Linked DNA regions of Corallococcus caeni. The protein of the gene in region 2 binds, or shares a complex with, the protein of the main gene of each other region. Links are inferred from orthologs where the notes say so. Each region holds a gene or a part of one and is shown on either strand. Other genes may lie near its edges.

Region 1 (10,586 bases), on a different replicon or contig from region 2:
CGTGGAGGAGCGGGCGCGCAAGGCGGCGCTGGCACTGTCCCGCGCGCGCAAGGCCTCCGCGGGGGCCTTCTCCCAGCAGGTGCGCGAGGGCCTGGGCGGGCTGGCCATGGGCAAGGCCGCCTTCGAGGTCCGCGTCACCGCCGGGGAGGCGCTGCGTCCGGACGGCCTGGACGAGGTGGAGTTCTTCTTCAGCGCCAACCCGGGTGAGCCGGCGCGGCCCCTGGCCAAGGTGGCCTCGGGCGGCGAGGCCAGCCGCCTCCTGCTCGCGCTCAAACGTGCACTGGCGGACAGCGACGCCTGCGGCTGCTACATCCTGGACGAAGCGGACGCGGGCGTGAGCGGCGCCATCGCGGACGTGGTGGGGCGGATGATTCGCGAGGTCAGCTCCCACCGGCAGGTGCTGTGCATCACGCACCTCCCCCAGGTGGCGGCCTACGCGGACGCGCACCTGCTCATCAAGAAGAGCGTGAAGGGCGAGCGCACCGTGTCCCAGGTGCTGCCGCTCGCGGCCGGCGCCGAGCGCACGCAGGAGCTGGCGCGCATGATGTCCGGCGTGGAGGTGACGCGCGAGGCGCTGGGCGCGGCGGAGGCGCTGGTGCGTTCGGCCCACCGGGCCACCCCCCGCGCACGCCGCGAATCCGGCCCGGAAGGCAATAGCCCCCGGGGCCGGCTGCGCCGGACGGCCTGAAGTGGCGGCTCAAAAGGTAGGGGTGACCCAGGGGGAGGGGCATGACGCACCGCGAGTTTTCGAGCGCGTCCTTGCCCCCACTAATGGGCTCACATAGCATCCGGCGCGTGTCCAGCACCGCAGGGCAGACCGCGGCCCCCCGCCATAAAGTCATCTCCGCTGGCCTGACGGACGTCGGGCGCAAGCGCAATCACAACGAGGACAGCTTCCTCATTGACGATGAGCTCCAGCTCTACGTCGTGGCGGACGGCATGGGTGGGCACGCGGGTGGTGGAACCGCGTCGCGCATCGCCGTCGAGACCATCGACAAGGAGCTGAGGCGCGCACGTGAAGGGCGGGACAACCCCTTCGTCAGCGTTCCCAACCTCCAGGATTCGCCCATTCCGGAAGCGCTCCGGGGCGCGGTGGAGAAGGCCTGTCAGGCCATCTACCTCACCGCCCAGGATGACGCGCGCCTGTCCGGCATGGGCACGACAGTCATCTCCCTGGTGGTCCGCGACGAGCACGCCTTCTTCGCCCACGTGGGTGACAGTCGCGCGTACCTCATCCGCGGGGACCTCATTCAGCAGATCTCCGAGGACCACTCGCTGGTCAACGAGCAGATCAAGGCGGGGATGATCACACCGGAAGAGGCCAAGCACTCCCGGTACAAGAACATCATCACCCGCTCCGTCGGCTTCGAGGAGGAGGTGCAGGTGGACGTCATGGGGCTCGTGTCCGAGCCCGGCGACGTGTTCCTGCTCTGCTCTGACGGCCTCGCGAACATGCTCGAGGACCGGGAGATCCACGACACCGTCGCGCGCTACCCGAGCCTGGACGAGGTGCCCAAGCACCTCATCGACCTGGCCAACGAGCGCGGCGGCGACGACAACATCAGCGTCATCGTGGTGCGCATGCAGGGCGGGTAGGGCCCGGACTCGGGGCGCGATTGGGGCGCGTCCCGCAGTCTGTTGACCTTGACACTCTTCAAACGCGGATGATAGCTGCCCCAACCTTTCCATCCATTGAGAATCATCAGTGGGTGACGGTGCGGGAGGGGCGGCGGGTGGGGGAGGTGTTGCGAGCGCGGGGAGCGACTTAGCTTCTGGCGCCGGAAGTCCCACGTAGCGAAAGAGATTTCCCCAGGAGTGGTCCGTGGCCAAAAAGTCCTTCACGCTGATGGTCATCCCGGACCACGACGCTCCGGTGAAGCGCTACACCATCCAGCGCTCCTGGTTGGTTCAGGTGGGCATGGGCCTGATGCTGGTGGCGGGCCTGGGCGCCGGTGCGAGCATCCACTACCTCCAGGTGGCGGCGGACGCGTCGGAGAACCGCATCCTGCGCGAGGAGAACCTCACGCTGCGCTCGCAGCTGAAGTCGGTGCGTGAGCGCATCGAGCACATCGGTTCCACGCTGGACCGCGTGGAGCGCTTCGACCAGAAGCTGCGCGCGGTGACGCTCCTGTCGGACCCGCAGCGCAACCTGGCCATGGGCCCCACGGAGCCGGAGGCCGGCACCACGGTGCCCGCGACGGACACGCAGTTCACGCAGCTGACCACCACGGACACGCCCAAGATGATGCTGGGCCGGTTGGATCGGCTGTCCGCGGAGGCCACCCGCCAGGAGCTGAGCCTCCAGGACCTGCAGGCCTACTTCCAGGACCAGAAGTCGCTCCTGGCCTCCACGCCGTCGGTGTGGCCGGCGCGCGGCTGGGTGACCAGCGATTTCGGCCAGCGCCTGGACCCGTACACGGCGGACCGCGTGACGCACGCGGGTCTGGACATCGCGGCGCCGCACGGCAAGGAAGTCACCGCGCCGTCGGACGGCACGGTGGTGTTCGCGGGGCTGGAGGGCGGGTACGGCAACGTGCTCGTCATCGACCACGGCTACGGCATCAAGACGCGCTACGGCCACCTGTCCAAGATTCTGGTGAAGGCCGGGGACCGGGTGAAGCGCGGCTCGCCCATCGCGGCGGTGGGCAACACGGGCCGCTCCACCGGCCCGCACCTGCACTACGAGGTGCGCGTCAACGGCGTGCCGCAGAACCCGCGCAAGTTCATCCTGGAAGAGTAACGCTCAGGTTCCTTCCGGCTCCGGGAGGAACGCGTCCAGGCGCAGGCGCCGCCGCTGCAGGCCGTGCGTCCGCCCGGTGCGCTCCATGATGTAGGCCCGCTCCACCTCCGCCCACAGGAGCGGCCCCAGCACCTGCCAGTGCGACGGCTGGTGCACCGTCAGCTCCAGCAGCGCCACGGTGAAGCCCGGCACGTCGGTGGCCGAGGCGCCCGGAGGCAGCGCGGGGCGCAGGTCCTCCGCCAGCCTCGCGCGCGTCCCTTCCGCGCTGTCCTCGCGCACGGTGAGCTGGGACGTGGGCAGCAGCAGCACCGCGAAGCCATCCGGCTGGAAGCGCACGATGCGCGCGCCCGGGTACTGCGCGGTGAGCGACGCGACGGTGGCCTTCAGCAGCGCGTCCCCGGCGGGGAAGCCGAAGCGCGCGTTGAAGTGGATCATCTCCTTCACGTCCACCATCACCGCGCCCACGCGCCAGCCGTCGTGGTGCGCGTGCGTGGACAGGTCGAACTCCTCCTTGAGGAGCGTGCCCTGCGTGAGCGCCAGCACGTGCATGGCCCCGGTGGCGTCCGGCTGGCCTCGTCGGCGCTGCTCGGCGGCGATGAGCTCCTGGGCGGCGGCCTGCGGCGCCTCCTGGGCGTGCCCGGGACGCGCGGCCCGGGGATGGAGTGCGACGAGGGCGGTAGCGGTGGCGTCGTCGATTGCGTAGGGCATCGTGCCCGCGTGTGTAGCGCGGACCGGCCGCGGGCGCAGGAAAGCTTCTCCCCGCGCCCGCCTGGTCGCGCTCAGCGCATCCGGTGCGCCGTGACGGTCACCTCGTCCCGGTCATGGTAGAGCTGGCGGACGGTGAGGCCCTCCCAGCCCCCGTCCTCCACGAGCGTCTGGCGGACGCGCAGGAGCAGCGGGTTCTTGTCCTTCATGGGCAGCTTGATGTTGGCCACCAGGTTGCGCGCCAAGCGGCGCCGGCCCCACTTGGCCAAAAGCTGCGCCACCTCCAGGGGCCGCCACGCCATGTCGCAGAAGAGCCAGTCCGCGGGCTCCTCCGGGGCGTAGGCGAAGGCGCTCTCCTGCACGTGCTGGACGCGCGGGTTCCTGGCCAGCTCCGGCATCAGCTTCGCCGGGTCCACCGCCACCACCCGCGCCCCGCGGGCCACCAGCCGCTGCGTCCAGCCGCCCGGCGCCGCGCCCAGGTCCACGCAGACGTCGCCGCGCCCGGGCTCATGCGCCAGCCCGTCCAGCGCCTCCTCCAGCTTCATCGCCGCGCGGGAGGGGGACTCGCCCGCGCGCTTCATCCGCCGCCGCCCGCCCGGCGCCAGCGACAGGGCCTCGCGAGCGCTCACCGCGCCCAGCATCAGCACCCCCTCCGGCGCGACGCACAGGCCCACCAGCAGGGCCCCCGCCTCGCGGGCCCGGCCATCGTCCTCCAGCAACCGGGCCGGGGGGAGCGCGGCGCGCACGGCCGCCTCCAGGGCCTCGGCGCGGCCCGCCTGCGTGTTGCCCTTCGCGCTGTCCGGCGTGTAGGCCCGGACGAGCCAGGGCACGCGCGACGGCAGCCCGGACATCGCGGCCACGATGTCCTCCACCGGCACCTGGGCTCCGCCCGGCGGGGCCCAGGTGGTGATGACCTTCTCCACCGCCCGGCCGAAGGCAGGCGGCACGTCCGGGCGCTGCTGGGACTCCACCAGGGCCGGCCCCAGGAGGCGGGGGGCCGCGTCCGCCCAGGCCAGCTCCTCGAACAGGTGCCCTTCGAAGCCCTCCCGGCAGGTCCACAGCCACCGGGCCGGCTGGGCCGCCAGCGTCTGTGCGGGCATGGGCGGTATGCGCGCCCGAGGTGGGATGCGCGGCGCGGGCGAGGCGATGGGCGCCGGGGCGGAGCGTCCGGGGCCACCGGCACGGGGCGTGGGGCCCGGCTTGCCCCCGGTCTTGGGGCCTGGCTTGCCTCCAGACCTGGGGCCCGGCTTGCCTGCCGCCCGGGGGCCGGGCTTCGGTCCGGCCTTGCCGTTAGAGGGAGGCCCCGAGCGCGAAGGCTTGCCGGGACGGGAGGGGGCGCCTGGTCGGCGGGGGCCCGGGGAGGAGCGACCGGAAGAAGTCTTCGCGGCGCGGGGACGGTGAATCTGCTTAGGGGACATTGCGTGGACTCGGTTCCGCTTTACTCTGGGCCACCGCGCGCCGGGCGGCCAGCCGAGAGGAAGTTTCGGGGGGCGCGCGTGGTTTTGGTCTGGTTCTCCCTTACATCTCCTGGGAATTCCCTTCACTCGCCGCGCTCCTTCGAGGATCCTCCGGCGAGAGAGCCAACATGATTGAATGGACGCTAAAGAAGCTCATCGGGACCAAGAATGAGCGCGAGCTCAAGAAAGCCCGTCTGAAGGTCGCCCGCATCAACGAACTGGAGGGCCGCATGAAGGCCCTCAAGGACGACGACTTCGCGCGCGAAACCGCCCGGATGAAGCAGGAGATCGCGAACGGCAAGCCGCTCGACGACCTGTTGTTCGAGGCCTTCGCCCTCACCCGTGAAGCCGCGAGCCGCGTCATCGGCCAGCGCCACTACGACGTGCAGCTCATCGGCGGCATGTTCCTCCACGAGGGCTGCATCGCGGAGATGCGCACCGGTGAAGGCAAGACGCTCACCGCGACGCTGCCCTCCTACCTCAACGCCCTGTCCGGCCGTGGCGTGCACGTCGTCACCGTGAACGACTACCTGGCCCGCCGCGACGCGGAGTGGATGGGCCGGGTCTACAAGTTCCTGGGCATGACGACGGGCTGCGTGCTCCACGAGCTGTCCGACAAGCAGCGCCAGGACGCGTACCGCTCGGACATCACGTACGGCCAGAACAACGAGTTCGGCTTCGACTACCTGCGCGACAACATGAAGTTCCGTCTGCAGGACTACGTCCAGCGCGAGCTCAATTACGCCATCGTCGACGAGGTGGACTCCATCCTCATCGACGAGGCCCGCACGCCGCTCATCATCTCCGGCCCCACCGAGGACAGCACCGACAAGTACTACCGGGTGGACCAGGTCATCCCGGGCCTCGTGCCGGACCAGGACTACACCCTGGATGAGAAGCACCGCGCGGTGGCCCTCACCGACGACGGCATCGACAAGCTCCAGAAGCGCCTCAACGTCGGCAACCTCTACGACCCCGGCGAAATCGAGACCCTCCACCACGTCGAGCAGGCCCTGCGCGCGCACACGCTCTACAAGCGCGACAAGGACTACGTGGTGAAGGACGGCGAGGTGCAGATCGTCGACGAGTTCACCGGCCGCCTCATGCCGGGCCGTCGCTGGTCCGACGGCCTCCACCAGGCCATCGAGGCCAAGGAGGGCGTGAAGATTGAGAACGAGAACCAGACGCTCGCCACGGTCTCGTTCCAGAACTACTTCCGCATGTACTCCAAGCTGTCCGGCATGACGGGCACCGCGGACACGGAAGCCGAAGAGTTCGCGAAGATCTACAACCTGGACGTGCGCGTCATCCCGACCAACCGTCAGGCGCAGCGCCGCGACGAACAGGACGTGGTCTACAAGACGGAGCGCGAGAAGTTCGAGGCCGTCGCCGGGCAGATTGAAGAGCTGCACAAGGCCGGCCAGCCGGTGCTCGTGGGCACGGTGTCCATCGCCAAGAGCGAGGTGGTGTCCAACTTCCTCAAGAAGCGCGGCGTGCCCCACAGCGTCCTCAACGCCAAGGCGCACCAGCGTGAGGCGGACATCGTCGCGCAGGCGGGCCGCAAGGGCGCGGTCACCATCTCCACCAACATGGCCGGCCGCGGCACGGACATCCTCCTGGGCGGCAACGCGGAGGTCATGACCAAGAGTGAGATGGGCCCGCCGCCGGAGCCGCCGGAGGCCGTGGACGGTCAGCCCCCGGACCTCACCGCCTACCAGGCGGCGCTCGCGGACTACGAGAAGCGCTTCGCGGAGACGAAGGCGAACAACGAGGCGCTCACCAAGCGCGAGCGTGAAGAGGTCATGGCCGCCGGCGGCCTCTTCATCATCGGCACCGAGCGCCACGAGTCCCGCCGCGTGGACAACCAGCTGCGTGGCCGCGCCGGCCGCCAGGGTGACCCGGGCGCCAGCCGCTTCTTCCTGTCCCTGGAAGACGACCTGATGCGCATCTTCGGGTCCGAGCGCATCCAGATGCTGATGGAGCGCCTGGGCATGGAGGAGGGCGAGGTCATCGAGCACATCTGGCTCTCTCGCGCCATCGAGAGCGCGCAGAAGCGGGTCGAAGGCCACAACTTCGACATCCGCAAGAACCTGCTCGAGTACGACGACGTGATGAACCAGCAGCGGCGCACCATCTACAAGCTGCGCCGCCAGGTGCTCGCGTCGGGCGCGGGCATCCCCCTCGTGGAGTACGAGGAGGACCTCAAGACGCGCGTGAAGACGCGCTCCGAGCGCGTCATCTCCTGGGCGGACTTCCGGGAGATGGTGCTGGACGCGGTGGAGGACGTCGTCGTGTCCATGACGGACACCTACGCCCCCACGCGCAGCTCCGACACCTGGGACATCGCCTCGCTGTCCAACATGGTGAAGGAGTCGCTCAACCTGGAGATGACCTTCGAGGGCGTCGGCAACCGCGACGAGCTCCAGGAGCAGATCTACGCCGCGGCGGAGAAGGTCTTCACCGCCCGCGAGCAGGAGTTCGGCGAAGACTTCATGCGCTTCCTGCAGTACCGGTACCTGGCCACCATCGACCAGCTGTGGAAGGACCACCTGCTGGCCATGGACCACCTGCGCCAGGGCATCGGCCTGCGCGGCTACGGCCAGAAGGACCCGAAGCAGGAGTACAAGAAGGAAGGCTACACGGGCTTCATGCAGATGCTGGACGCCATCAAGACGCAGTTCGTCAGCCAGATGATGCGCGTCCAGGCCCGCTCCGCCTCCAGCGCCGCGGAGGAGACGGCCCGCATCCAGCGCCAGCTCGCCCAGCAGCAGAAGAAGGCCGTGGAGGGCCGCGCGGACGCCGAGGGGAAGATCGAGGAGGCCACCGCCACCCCGGTCGCCCAGCGCGAGGCCGCCGCCGCGCCCGCCCGCACCGTGGGCCGCAACGACCCCTGCCCCTGCGGCAGCGGCCGCAAGTACAAGAAGTGCCACGGCGCCAACGAGGCGAACCCGTAGTCCCTGACGCCAGCTGACAGAAAGCAGTGCCCTCCGGCGCGGTTGCCCTCCCCCTCCAGGGGAGCGGTGGCCGCGCCGGTCGCCTTCCTGGAGGGGAGGGGAGCAGCCCCGGAGGGGTGGGACCCGGACGGACGGTGTGCCGAAGCTTGCGCCCCTCTTGAGCGTTCTGCTAAGGACGCCGCGCCCCGTTATGAAGAGGGGCCGGGCCGTACGCCCGAGGCAGTCCGCAGCACCCACTACTCACACGCGTGTCACCGGTCTCCGGTGCCCCTCCACGGTGGAGGGGCCAGGACTGGCAGCTGTCTTAAACGCGCGTGGCGGAACAACCGGAAGGTACACGCACCATGGATACCCAGCAGGATACGCAGACGCAGGCCCAGGCGATGGCCGCCGCCAGCGGCATCACGATGCGCCAGCTCCTCGAGGCCGGCGTCCACTTCGGCCACCAGACCAAGCGCTGGAACCCGAAGATGAAGCCCTACATCTTCGGCGCCCGTAACGGCATCTACATCATCGACCTGCAGAAGACCGTGACGATGGCCCGCTCGGCCTTCCGCTTCGTGGCGGACATCACGGCCCGCGGCGGCTCGGTGCTGTTCGTCGGCACCAAGAAGCAGGCGCAGGACGTCATCCAGGAGGAGGCCGCCCGCGCTGGTCAGTTCCACGTCACCAGCCGCTGGCTGGGTGGCACGCTGACGAACTTCAAGACCATCAAGCAGGGCATCGACCGCCTGAAGACGCTGGAGAAGATGGCCGAGGACGGCACCTTCGAGCGCCTGCCCAAGAAGGAAGTCGCCCAGCTCGACCGCGAGCGCGAGAAGCTGGAGAAGAACCTGGGCGGCGTGAAGGACATGGCGAAGCTGCCCCGCTGCGTCTTCATCATCGACCCGAAGAAGGAGCACATCGCCATCCACGAGGCCACCCGCCTGGGCATCCCGGTGATTGGCCTGGTGGACACGAACTGCGATCCGGACGGCATCGACTTCGTCATCCCGGGCAACGACGACGCCATCCGCTCCATCAAGCTCTTCACGTCGAAGATCGCGGACGCGTGCCTCGAGGGTGCGGCGCGCTACCGTGCGTCCGGCGCCGCCGAGCGCGACGAGCAGGAGGAGCGCGAGGGCCGTGACGACCGCCGCGACCGTGACGACCGCCGTGGCCCGCGCCGTGGCGACCGCCGCGACCGCGATGACCGCCGCGGTGGTGGTGACCGTGGCGGCGAGCGCCGTGGGCCCCTCGTGGAGATGAAGGGTGGCGCGTCCGCCGCCCCCGCCGCCACCGAGCAGGCGCCCGAGGGTGGCGAGGGCACGCCGGCGGCGGAGTAACCGCCCGTCCCCATCGCTTTCCTTCCGCAGCTTCCGGAGTCGGCCGGGCGGCACCTCTCAAGGCCCGCTGTCCGGCCGTCTCCGTTTTTCGTTCCAGCGTTTTCCTCCCTTGAACTCAGGCCTCCGCCCCCGGCGCACGCCGCCAGGCTCGGAGCAGAAGAAGAAAGAGACACGACATGGCTGAGATCACCGCCCAGATGGTGAAGGACCTCCGCGAGCGCACCAACGCGGGCATGATGGACTGCAAGAAGGCGCTGGCCGAGTCCGGTGGCGACTTCGCCAAGGCCGAGGAGTGGCTGCGCAAGAAGGGCATCTCCAAGGCCGAGGGCAAGGCCGGCCGCGTCGCCGCCGAGGGCATCGTCGGCACCTACGTCCACGGCGGCCGCATCGGCGTGCTGGTGGAGGTCAACTGCGAGACGGACTTCGTCGCTCGCAACCCGGACTTCCAGGAGCTGGTGAAGGACGTGGCCATGCAGATCGCCGCGGCCAACCCCAAGTTCGTCCGCCGCGAGGAGGTCCCCTCCGAGGCCATGGACAAGGAGAAGGAGATCCAGCGCGAGCTGCTCAAGCAGCAGGGCAAGCCCGAGGCGATGCTGGAGAAGATCCTCGTGGGCAAGATGGAGAAGTACTACGAGGGCGTCTGCCTGGTGGACCAGCTCTGGGTGAAGGACGACAAGAAGAAGGTCGGCGAGATGATCAACGAGCGCGCCGCCAAGATTGGCGAGAAGGTCTCCGTGCGCCGCTTCGCCCGCTTCGAGGTGGGTGAGGGCATCGAGAAGAAGAAGGACGACCTGGCCGCCGAAGTGGCCAAGACGCTGGGCCAGGCCTAAGCCGCCTCCCGCCGTCCCGCCGTCCTCCAGGGCCGCGTGCCTGGGGCTCTTCCTCTCCTGGGGAAGGGCGCCGGGGGCGCGGCCCTTGGTATTCCAGGCCCCTGCTCGCGGCGTCCGTCCGCCCGGCACCGGACGGTGCGGCGCGCGTCACGACTTCCGTCGTTGCTTGGGCGCGGGGCGGGGGATAGAAGCGGTCGCGTATGTCCGAATCCACCTCTCCCTACAAGCGCATCCTCCTCAAACTGTCGGGCGAAGCCCTGATGGGCGAGGGGAAGTACGGCATCCACCCGCCCACCCTCACGCGCATCGCGGAGGAAGTGGCCGAGCTGTCGCGGACGGGGCTCGAAATCGCCCTCGTCATCGGCGGGGGCAACATCTTCCGCGGCGTCGCTGGCGCCACGGAGGGCATGGACCGCGCGAGCGCGGACTACATGGGCATGCTGGCCACCTGCATCAACTCCATGGCGCTGCAGGACGCGCTGGAGAAGCAGGGGCTGAAGACGCGCGTGCAGTCCGCCATCAAGATGGAGCAGATCGCGGAGCCCTACATCCGCCGGCGCGCGGTGCGCCACCTG
Region 2 (10,142 bases):
CGGGTGAGCACTTCCGGCCCTCGCTCCGAGATCAGGATGGTGTGCTCGAAGTGGGCGGACAACTTGCCGTCCACGGTGACAGCCGTCCACTCGTCCTCCAGGACCTCCACGTCGGGCGTTCCCTGGTTCACCATCGGTTCCACCGCCAGGACCATGCCTGGCCGCAACTTCATCCCCGCCCCCGCCTGCCCGTAGTTGGGAACCTGGGGCGGCTCGTGCAGCTTCCGGCCAATCCCGTGCCCCGTGAAATCCCGGACCACGGAGAACCCCCGTGCCTCCACGTGGCGCTGCACCGCGTGGCCAATGTCCCCAATGCGGTTGCCCGGCTGCATCACCTGGATGGCCTTCTCCAGCGACTGCCGGGTGGCATCCACCAGGGCCTGGGCCTCCGCTGTCACCTTCCCCACCGGCACCGTGCGCGCCGAGTCCCCGAAGAAGCCCCGGTAGACCACCCCGAAGTCCAGCTTCATCAGGTCCCCGGCCACCAGCCGGCGCTTCCGGCTTGGGATGCCATGGACCACCTCCTGGTTCACGGAGGCGCAGAGCACGCCCGGGAAGCCGTGGTAGCCCTTGAACGCCGGCCTGGCGCCCTTCTGGGCGATGAGCTGCTCCGCCAGGGCATCCAGCTCCCAGGTGGACACCCCGGGCGCTACTGCCTTCTCCAGCTCGTCCAGGATTTCACAGACGATGCGCCCCGCTTCCCGCATCAGGGCAATCTCGTCGGGGCTCTTGAGTTCCACCGGGTTCATGCGCCCCTTTCCCTACCGGGCTGCTGCTTTGTCGGAACCCGCGACCGGTGGGGCGGCAGTCCGGACCGGCCCTGCCCCCGCCCCTCCGCCCGGCCTGGACTCAGGCGGGACGGCCGGCGGCCTTCTTGATCTCCTCGTAGATGCCCTCCGGAGACCCGACGCCGTCCACGCTCTTGAGCAGCCCCTTCTTCGCATAGAAGCTCTTCAGGGGAGATGTCTCCGCGTCGTACTTCTGCAGGCGCTTCTCGATGACCTCCGGCGTGTCATCCGGGCGCTGCACGAGCTCCGCGCTGCACTTGTCGCAGAGCCCGGCACGCTTCGGCGGGCTCTGGGTGACGTGGTAGACGGCTCCGTCGTTGGGGCACACGCGCCGCCCGGAGCCGCGCTCGACCAGCGTCGAGTGCGGGACCTCGAGCGACACCACCGCGTTCAGCTGCTTGCCAAGCCGCTCCAGCATCCGGTCCAGCGCGTCCGCCTGCCCCGGGGTGCGCGGGAAGCCATCGAGCACGAAGCCCTTGGCCACGTCCGGCTCCTTCAGCCGCTCCTCCACGATGCCGATGACGACGTCGTCAGGAACGTACTGCCCCGCGGCCATCAGCGGCCCGGCCACCTTGCCCAACGCAGTGCCGTCCTTCACGGCCTTGCGCAGGATGTCGCCGGTGGAGATCTGCGGGATCTGGAAGTCCGCGTAGAGCTTCTTCGCCTGGGTTCCCTTCCCGGCGTTCGGCGGCCCCAAGAGGATGAGGTTCATGTCGCTCCTTTGCACCAGCGTCCACCCTTGAACGACGAGGCGCCCCTCCCCACCATTTGGGGAGAGGCGCCGGAACACAACCGACCGACGTCAGGCCGCCACGCGGACCCGACCACGGATGCGCGGACCGCGCGGACCCGCGAAGCCTTCGTAGTTGCGGCTGATGAGGTGCCCTTCGATCTGCTGCACCGTGTCCAGCGCCACGCCCACGACGATGAGGAGCGCCGTGCCGCCGAAGGTGAACCGCACCCCGAGCACGCTGCTGATGACGGACGGAATCACGCAGATGACGGCCAGGTAGATGGCGCCGCCGAACGTGAGGCGGTTGAGCGTCCGCTCGATGAACTCCGCCGTCTGACGGCCCGGGCGGATGCCGGGGATGTAGCCACCCTGCTTCTTGATGTTGTCCGCCACGTCATCCGGCCGGAACGTGAGCGCCGTGTAGAAGTAGGAGAAGAACACCACCAGCAGCACGAACAGGCCGTTGTAGACCCAGAGGTTGCCCTCGATGGCGCGCTGGAAGCCCTGCAGGAAGGGGAACCACGCGCCCAGCGTCGCCGGGAAGGAGAGCACCGCGCCGGCGAAGATGGGAGGAATCACGCCCGAGGCGTTCACCTTCATGGGGAAGTACGTGGCCTGACCCGCGAACATGCGCCGGCCCGCCATGCGCTTGGCGTACTGGATGGGCACGCGCCGCATACCGCGCTCCACGTAGACCACCACGCCGATGATGAGGAGCATGAAGAAGAGCAGGCCCAGCACCGCGGCCACGTTCACCACTTCCTGCGTCGTCAGGTCCAGCAGCGTCTTCGCGCCGGGCAGCACGCGCGCCACGATGCCCGCGAAGATGATGAGCGAGATGCCGTTGCCGATGCCGCGCTCGGTGATGCGCTCGCCCAGCCACATGATGAAGGCCGTGCCCGCCGTGAGGCTCACCACCGTCATGAAGGTGAACCAGAGGTTGTCGTTGGGCACCACCACCTGGTTGAAGCCGGCCTGGCCCGCGTCGGAGCGGCCCAGCGAGGCCAGCCACCGCGAGATGCCCACGCCCTGCACGATGGACAGCGCGATGCTGCCGTAGCGCGTGTACTGGTTGATCTTCTGGCGGCCCGCGGCGCCTTCCTTCTGCAGGCGCTCCAGGCTGGGCACCACCACCGCCAGGAGCTGGATGATGATGGAGGCGCTCACGTACGGCATGATGCCCAGACCGAAGATGGACATCTGCTCCAGCGCGCCGCCGGAGAAGAGGTTGAACAGCGACACGAGGCCGCCCGATTGTTTCTGGGCGTCCATGAACGCGTTCATCGCGGAGCGGTCCACGCCCGGCGTGTTGATGAAGATGCCGATGCGGTAGACGGACAGCAGCACGAGCGTGTACGCAAGCCGGCTGCGCAGCTCCGCGATGCGGAAGACGTTGGCGAGGGCGTTCAGGGCCACGGTAATGCCATCCTCTTCAAGAGGTTCTGCCAGCAACAACAAACGCCCCTCTCCGGTTCCGGAAAGGGGCGCGGAAGCCTACACAAGGCTGGGGGCGCGCACCACATCACCGTGATGCGCGCCGGTCACGCCTACGCCCGGGGCTGGCGAGGAGCCTTGACGCCCTTGCCGGCGTGGGCCTTGGAGGCCGACTCCGGCTTGTGCGCCACCAGCGGGAGCTCTTCCACGGAGCCGCCCGCCTTCTCGATGTTCTCGCGAGCCGCCGCGGACACCTTGTTGACGCGAACGGTCAGCTTCTTGGCGAGCTCGCCATGGGCCAGGACCTTCACGCCGTCATAACGGCCCTTGACCAGGCCCGCCTGCTTCAGCGCGGCCTCGTCCACCGTGGCGCCCGCGTCGAACACGTGCTCCAGGTCACCCAGGTTCACCACCGCGTAGGTAGTGCGGTTGGGCGGGTTGAAGCCGAACTTCGGCAGGCGACGCTGCAGCGGGCTCTGGCCGCCTTCGAAGCCCTCGAACCGCATGTTGCCGGAGCGGGCCTTCTGGCCCTTGCCGCCGCGGCCGGCCGTCTTGCCCAGGCCGCTACCCTGGCCACGGCCCACGCGCTTCTTGCGGTGCCAGGAGCCCTCAGGGCGCTTCAGATTGGTCAGGATGCTCATGATGGATCCTCAGTTCTCAGGCCTTGGCCTTGGCGGCCAGGCGCTCCAGGGCGCGGTCCCGGGCGACAATCTTCCGGGGCTTGCGGCGCTTGGGCGCCGGAGCCTCCTGGCTGACCGTCTCCAGGGAGACCAGGTGCTTCACCTTGAACACCATGCCGCGCACCGCCGGGGTGTCCTTCAACAGCCGCTCGTCGCCGAACTTCTTCAGACCGAGGCCCTTGATGGTGGCCAGCATGTCCTCGGAAGAACCCGAGTAGCTCTTCGTCAGCTTTACCTTGAGCGCCATGGCTAGCCCCTCGCCTCGCCCGCGAGCTTCTGCGACTCGACGTCCTTGCCACGCAGGCGAGCGACCTGCTCGGCGCTGCGCAGCAGCTTCAGGCCAGCGACCGTGGCCTTCAGCACGTTGTGCGGATTCCGCGAACCCTGGCTCTTGGTCAGGATGTTGCGGATGCCCGCCGCCTCCAGCACCGCGCGCACCGCGCCACCGGCGATGACGCCCGTACCTTCGGAGGCCGGCTTCAGGAGCACCCAGCCGGCACCGAAGTGCCCCAGGATCTCGTGCGGGATGGTGTGACCCATGCGAGGAACGCGGAACAGGTTCTTCTTCGCGTTCTCGCCGCCCTTGCGGATGGCCTCGGGGACTTCGTTGGCCTTGCCCAGGCCCACGCCCACGTGCCCGTTGCCATCGCCCACCACGACGAGCGCGGCGAACGAGAAACGGCGGCCACCCTTCACCACCTTGGCCACGCGGTTGATGTTCACCACGCGGTCGGTCAGGTCCAGATCGTTCGGATTGATCGGAGTTGCCACTTGAGGAATTCCTTTCTGGTACCTAGAACTTCAGGCCGGCTTCGCGCGCGGCGTCGGCCACGGCAGCGATGCGCCCATGGTAGGGGAAGCCGTTGCGGTCGAACACCACCGCATCGACGTTGGCGGCCTTGCACTTCTCCGCGATGAGGGAGCCCACGCGCTTCGCGTCGGCCTTCTTGTCGCCCTCGTCCTTGCCCTTCAGCTCCTTGGACAGGGACGACGCATACGCCAGCGTGCGGCCGGTGGAGTCGTCCACCACCTGCGCGTAGATGTGCTTGAGGCTCTTGTACACCGTAAGCCGCGGGCGCTCGGTGGTACCCGAGAGCTTCTTGCGGATGCGGTTCTTCCTCTTGAGGCGCTGATCGACAGTCTTGGACATGGCTGCTTCCTTTTCCGTCCGGCGGCGATGCGGCCTTCCGCCGCCGGATGATTCCGCCAGGCTTCAAGGCCCGGCGGGGTTGAATGCTCGGCGAAGACGCGGTGACGACTAGGTCGTACCGGTCTTGCCCTCCTTGCGACGGATGCGCTCCTCGGCGTACTTGATGCCCTTGCCCTTGTAGGGCTCCGGCGGACGCAGCGAGCGGATGTTGACCGCCGTGGCGCCCAGGACTTCCTTGTCCGCCGAGCGGAGCGTGAGCCCCACCGTGGGAAGGCTGTCCTCGGTACGGGAGACCTTGTCGACTTCCGCCGTCACGCCCTCCGGCAGGTTGAACACCACCGGGTGGGAGTAGCCGAGCGAGAAGTGGATGGCCTTGCCCTTCACTTCCGCGCGGAAACCGACGCCGCGGATGTCGAGGCGCTTCTCGAAGCCCGTGGACACGCCCTTCGCCGCGTTGGCGAGGATGGTCCGGGTCAGGCCGTGCAGGCTGCGGGCTTCACGCGAGTCATCCTCGCGCTGCACCGTCACCTGGCCGTCCTTCACCTCCACCTTCACCTTGGCGGGGAGCTTGACGGACAGCTTGCCCTTGGGGCCGTCAAAGTTGACCTGCTGGTTGGCGACGTTGACCTTCGTCTTGTCGCCAAGCTTGATCGCCAGTTTTCCAATCCGACTCATGATTGCCTCGTGCTGTCGTCGCCTGGGGCGCGCTCCTCGCGGGGCGCCTCACCCAGACTCCTGGCTAGTAGACCGTGCAGAGCAGTTCGCCGCCGACCTTCTGCTTCCGGGCCTCGGTGTCCACCAGGATGCCGCGCGAGGTGGAGAGGATGGAGATGCCCATGCCGCCGAGCACCGGCTGGATGTCGCGCACCGCGACGTAGCGGCGCAGGCCGGGCTTCGACACGCGGCGCAGGCCGGTGATGGCCGGGCTGCGGTCCGGGCCGTACTTCAGCTGCACGGTGATCTCGCTCTGCGGCGCGACCTCGTGGATGGTGAAGTCCCCGATGTAGCCCTCGTCCTTGAGGACCTTGACGATCTCCACCTTGAGCTTCGAGTGGGGAATGACGACCTTGTCGTGCCGCGCGCGCGAGGCGTTGCGCAGGCGGGTCAGCATGTCGCCGACGGGATCATTGACCGGCATGAAGCACCTTCAAGCTAAGCGGGAGCCCCTTCAGGAGCCCACCGCGCTCGCAGCCACCACGCCTGCCGGGCCCATCCCGGGGGTTCGCGGAGACCGCCACTTCCCTTCTACTTCAACCGGGGACCGCCCTGCCCTCTTCAGGACAGGGACGGCTTCCGGGGTCCAGCGCCTACCAGGACGACTTGGTGACGCCGGTGATTTCACCGCGCAGGGCGCGGTGACGCAGGCAGATACGGCACATCTTGAACTTGCGCAGGAAGGCGCGAGGACGACCGCAGAGCGGGCAGCGGTTGTACTGACGCACGGGGAACTTCAGCTTGCGCTTTGCCTGGGCAATCTTGGAGAGCTTGGCCATGATCGATGGGAGTCCTGGGCTCGGTCCTACTGACGGAACGGCATGCCGAAGTGACGCATCAGCGCCAGTCCCTGCTCGTCGTTCGGGGCGGTGGTGACGAAGCTGATGTTGAGCCCCTTCACCTTCTCGATCTGATCGTAGTTGATTTCCGGGAAGATGATCTGCTCGCGGACGCCGAGCGTGTAGTTGCCCTTCCCGTCAAAGGCCTTCGGGGACACGCCCTTGAAGTCACGCACGCGCGGCAGCGCGACGGTGATGAGGCGGTCCATGAACTCGAACATGCGGTCGCCGCGCAGCGTGACGGCGGCACCGATGGCCTGGCCCTGGCGCAGCTTGAAGTTCGCGATGGACTTGCGCGCGCGCGTCACGACCGGCTTCTGACCGGTGATGGCGGCCAGCTGGTCCACCGCCGACTCCAGGATCTTGTTGTTGGCGAGTGCCTCGCCCAGACCCATGTTGACGACGATCTTCTCCAGCCGCGGCACTTCCATGGGGTTCTTGAGCCCCAGCTCCTTCATGAGCGCGGGCACGCCTTCCGAACGGAAGCGGTCCTTGAGCCGCGCCGAGCGGGCCTTCAGGCCCTCCTCGATGTTCGCGGCGAAGCCGACCTTCTTGGCTTCTTCTTTCCCGCGCTTCTTGCTCTTCTTTTCCTTCGAGTCGGCCTTCTTCTCGTCAGCCATCTTTCATTCCCCTGCTTCGGGGCGCCGTCATGGACCCAGCGCGTCCGATCAGTCCTGCGTCTAGTACGTGGAAACACCCGGAGGGCTCGACCATTTCAGCCCTCTGGACGTGCACGCCCGCTTGCCCCACCACGAGGTGGGGCAAGGGGCGCGCATACATGCCCGAACACCGACCCCTAGTCAATCAGGGCGTCACACTGCTTGCAGAACCGCTTGGAGGACTCCCCCTCCTTGCGGATGCCGACGCGGGTCGGCTTGTCGCACTTGGCGCAGACCACCTGGACGTTCGAGAGCGCGATGGTGCCCGGCTTCTCGATGATGCCGCCCTCGGGGCTCTGCGGCGTCTTGCGCATGTGGCGCTTGACCAGGCGCAGGCCTTCGACCGTCACGCGGCCCGCCTCCCGGTCGACCTTCAGCACCTTGCCGCGCTTGGTCGCCGGCGTCTTCTCCGAGCGCTCAGACCCGGAGATGACCTGGATGGTGTCACCGACTTTCAGCTTCTGCATGGCTTCCTCACTCTGGCTGTTCGCCGTCAGGCCTGCGTCCTCTTAGAGGACCTCGGGCGCCAGCGAGATGATCTTCATGAACTTGCGGGCACGCAGCTCACGGGCGACCGGCCCAAAGATGCGCGTCCCGATGGGCTCCAGGTCCTTGTTGATGAGGACCGCCGAGTTGCCGTCGAACTTGATGTAGCTGCCATCCGCACGACCCACCTCGCGACGGGTGCGGACGATGACGGCCTTCGCGACGTCACCCTTCTTCACCTTGGAGTTGGGCAGGGCCTCGCGGATCGACACGACAATCACGTCGCCGATGGAGGCATACTTGCGCTTGGAGCCGCCGAGAACCTTGATGCAAAACACCTTCTTGGCGCCCGAGTTGTCGGCCACATCGAGCACACTCTGCATCTGAATCATGTGAAGTCTCCTCTTGCTCGAACCCGTCCACGCGCTTCATGGCGCACGGACGCGGTGTGGCCTACCTAGACGTTCTTGCTCTTCTCCAACACCTCGACCACGCGCCAACGCTTGTCCTTCGAAGCGGGCTTGGTCTCGGCGATGCGCACCCGGTCACCCTCGTTGATGGTGACCTTCTTCGGGTAGTCGTGATCCTCGACGTGCGCCTTGTACTTCTCGCGCAGGCTCATGATCTTCCCGTACTTCGGGTGGGGAGCACGACGCTGGACGGTGACGACCACCGTCTTCTGCATCTTGTTGGAGGTGACGATGCCCACGCGGGTCTTGGGACGACCCCGGGTGGAGGTCTCGGCAGCGGGCGTTTCGGTCGCTTCAGCCATGTTGGTTCTCACTGTCTGTCATGCACCCGGGCCCTCTGCCCGGATGGCCACGAACATCCGGGTGAGCCCGGATGCCCGCGGATGCACTGCTACTACTACCCCGCCTTCGCGGCCCGGGCCTTCTGGCCCAGGACGGTGAGGATGCGGGCCAGATCACGGCGGTGCTGCACGCCCTCAGCAGGGCTGTCCAGCGAGCCGGTCCGACGCTTGAGCCGATCCTGGACCAGCGTGTCGCGCAGTTCCTTCGCGCGGTTCTGCAGGTCGTCCGTCGACAGGTCCTTCAGTTCCTTCGCAGTCGCCATCTTGGTCTCCTCGGCGCGGGATGCGGGCGCCCTCCCCTGTCACCAGGTGGAGCGCCCGTCCCGGCGGTGCGTGACTACAGCGAGAGCTCGCTGCGGCGCACGATCTTGGTGAGCACCGGCAGCTTCGCCTGCGCCAGCTTCAGCGCACCGGTGGCGATCTCCTGCGTCATGCCCTCCATCTCGTAGAGGACGCGTCCCGGCTTGACGACCGCGACGTAGTACTCCACGCCACCCTTACCGGTACCCATACGGGTCTCGGCGGGCTTCTTCGTGATGGGCTTGTCCGGGAAGATCCGGATCCAGATCTTACCGCCGCGCTTCACGTGGCGGGTCATCGCGATACGGGCCGCCTCGATCTGGCGCGAGGTGATCCAGCCCGGCTGGAGGCTCACCAGGCCGAACTCACCGTAGGTGAGGTCGCTGCCGCGGTGGGCCGAGCCGAACATGCGGCCCTTCTGCATCTTGCGGTATTTGGTTCGAGCAGGCTGAAGCATGGTCGATGTCCTTCGTGCCTTCCATGCAGGGCGGGTCTCTTAAACCCGCCCCGCAGGGGGCGTCTTACCGGTTGGTGGGCATGGGGGCCTGGCCGCCCTTGCCGGGGAGGACCTCGCCCTTGCAGATCCAGACCTTGCAGCCAATCTTGCCGTAGGTCGTCTTGGCCTCGGCGAAGCCGAAGTCGATGTCCGCGCGAAGGGTGTGCAGGGGCACGCGGCCCTCGCGGTACCACTCGTAGCGGGCCATCTCGGCGCCACCCAGGCGGCCCGAGCAGGCGACGCGGATGCCCTTGGCCCCGAACTTCATCGCGGTCTGCAGCGCCTTCTTCATGGCGCGGCGGAAGGCGATGCGGCGCTCGAGCTGCGTGGCGATGTTCTCCGCCACGAGCTGCGCGTCGGTCTCGGCCTTGCGGACCTCGACGATGTTCAGGAAGACCTCGTTCTTAGTGAACTGCTGGAGGTCCTTCTTGACGGTCTCGATGCCAGCGCCGCGCTTGCCGATGACGATGCCCGGCCGAGCGGTGTGGACGTTGACCTTCACCTTGTTGGCGGCGCGCTCAATCTCCACCTTGGACACGCCCGCGTGGTTCAGCGACTTCTTCACGAACTCGCGGATGCGGATGTCCTCGTGGAGCCACTGGGCGTAGTTCTTGTGCTCGAACCACTTGGAGTCCCAGGTCTTGATGACGCCGAGCCGGAACCCGATCGGATGTACTTTCTGTCCCAAACTGAATCTCCTTGGTGCGTCCGGGCGGGGCCCGACGGGTCCTACTTCTTGGCCTCGGCCAGCACGACGTGGACGTGGGCAGACTTCTTCTGGATGGGCGTCGCGCGCCCCATGGCGCGCGGCATGAACCGGCGCTGGGTGGCGGCCTGGTCCACGGAGATGGTCTTGACGTAGAGCGTATCCACGTCGACCTGACCCTTGGACAGGTCCGTCGCGTTGGCGACGGCGCTCTTGATGAGCTTCTCCACCGGCCGCGCGGCGGCGCGCGGGGTGAACTTCAGGATGTTCAGGGCGGCCTCAACAGGCTTGCCCCGGATGAGCGCCGCGACGAGGGACAGCTTGCGCGGGCTCATGCGCAGGTGAC

What was found.
Region 1: the proteins of secY (region 2) and secA are in contact, whole or in part, in a crystal structure (PDB 3DIN), measured with the Thermotoga maritima proteins. The link is inferred for Corallococcus caeni from one-to-one orthologs. Residues at the interface, in WP_004081795.1 of Thermotoga maritima: Glu108, Gly109, Glu110, Glu111, Ala236, Glu237, Arg238, Arg239, Ile240, Thr241, Ile242, Gln243, Tyr244, Ala245, Arg246, Arg247, Val248, Thr249, Gly250, Arg251, Arg252, Val253, Tyr254, Gly256, Ala257, Ser258, Thr259, Tyr260, Leu261, Pro262; in WP_004082002.1 of Thermotoga maritima: Glu261, Ala262, Arg263, Lys300, Ala301, Arg302, Thr303, Ile304, Ile305, Leu323, Tyr324, Asp325, Pro326, Val329, Ser330, Tyr333, Ile336, Lys340, Phe345, Val349, Glu363, Phe364, Tyr374, Ser375, Gly376, Gly377, Glu393, Ile395, Thr482, Ser483.

Annotation. Positions count from the first base shown.
Region 1 is NZ_BTTW01000004.1:329,054-339,639, forward strand. Bases 4,730-8,056 are described here. They hold secA (preprotein translocase subunit SecA), read left to right. Parts: upstream 4,730-5,030; coding sequence 5,031-7,856; downstream 7,857-8,056. In the rest of the region: DNA repair protein RecN, read left to right, coding at 1-688; AABA78_RS19565 (Stp1/IreP family PP2C-type Ser/Thr phosphatase), read left to right, coding at 796-1,596; AABA78_RS19570 (M23 family metallopeptidase), read left to right, coding at 1,823-2,740; AABA78_RS19575 (nucleotidyl cyclase domain-containing protein), read right to left, coding at 2,744-3,448; AABA78_RS19580 (23S rRNA (cytidine(2498)-2'-O)-methyltransferase RlmM), read right to left, coding at 3,520-4,545; rpsB (30S ribosomal protein S2), read left to right, coding at 8,201-9,181; tsf (translation elongation factor Ts), read left to right, coding at 9,358-10,011; pyrH (UMP kinase), read left to right, coding at 10,212-10,586. UniProt on the Escherichia coli protein: Required for protein export, interacts with the SecYEG preprotein conducting channel.
Region 2 is NZ_BTTW01000014.1:2,897-13,038, reverse strand. Bases 765-3,647 are described here. They hold secY (preprotein translocase subunit SecY), read right to left. Parts: upstream 2,938-3,647; coding sequence 1,591-2,937; downstream 765-1,590. Other genes in these bases: rpmD (50S ribosomal protein L30), read right to left, coding at 3,613-3,647; rplO (50S ribosomal protein L15), read right to left, coding at 3,069-3,596; AABA78_RS37295 (adenylate kinase), read right to left, coding at 850-1,500. Also shown: map (type I methionyl aminopeptidase), read right to left, coding at 1-749; more of rpmD, read right to left, coding at 3,648-3,882; rpsE (30S ribosomal protein S5), read right to left, coding at 3,885-4,406; rplR (50S ribosomal protein L18), read right to left, coding at 4,429-4,785; rplF (50S ribosomal protein L6), read right to left, coding at 4,894-5,460; rpsH (30S ribosomal protein S8), read right to left, coding at 5,525-5,923; AABA78_RS37255 (type Z 30S ribosomal protein S14), read right to left, coding at 6,093-6,278; rplE (50S ribosomal protein L5), read right to left, coding at 6,305-6,958; rplX (50S ribosomal protein L24), read right to left, coding at 7,135-7,464; rplN (50S ribosomal protein L14), read right to left, coding at 7,507-7,875; rpsQ (30S ribosomal protein S17), read right to left, coding at 7,941-8,267; rpmC (50S ribosomal protein L29), read right to left, coding at 8,351-8,557; rplP (50S ribosomal protein L16), read right to left, coding at 8,632-9,051; rpsC (30S ribosomal protein S3), read right to left, coding at 9,116-9,778; rplV (50S ribosomal protein L22), read right to left, coding at 9,820-10,142. UniProt on the Escherichia coli protein: The central subunit of the protein translocation channel SecYEG. Consists of two halves formed by TMs 1-5 and 6-10.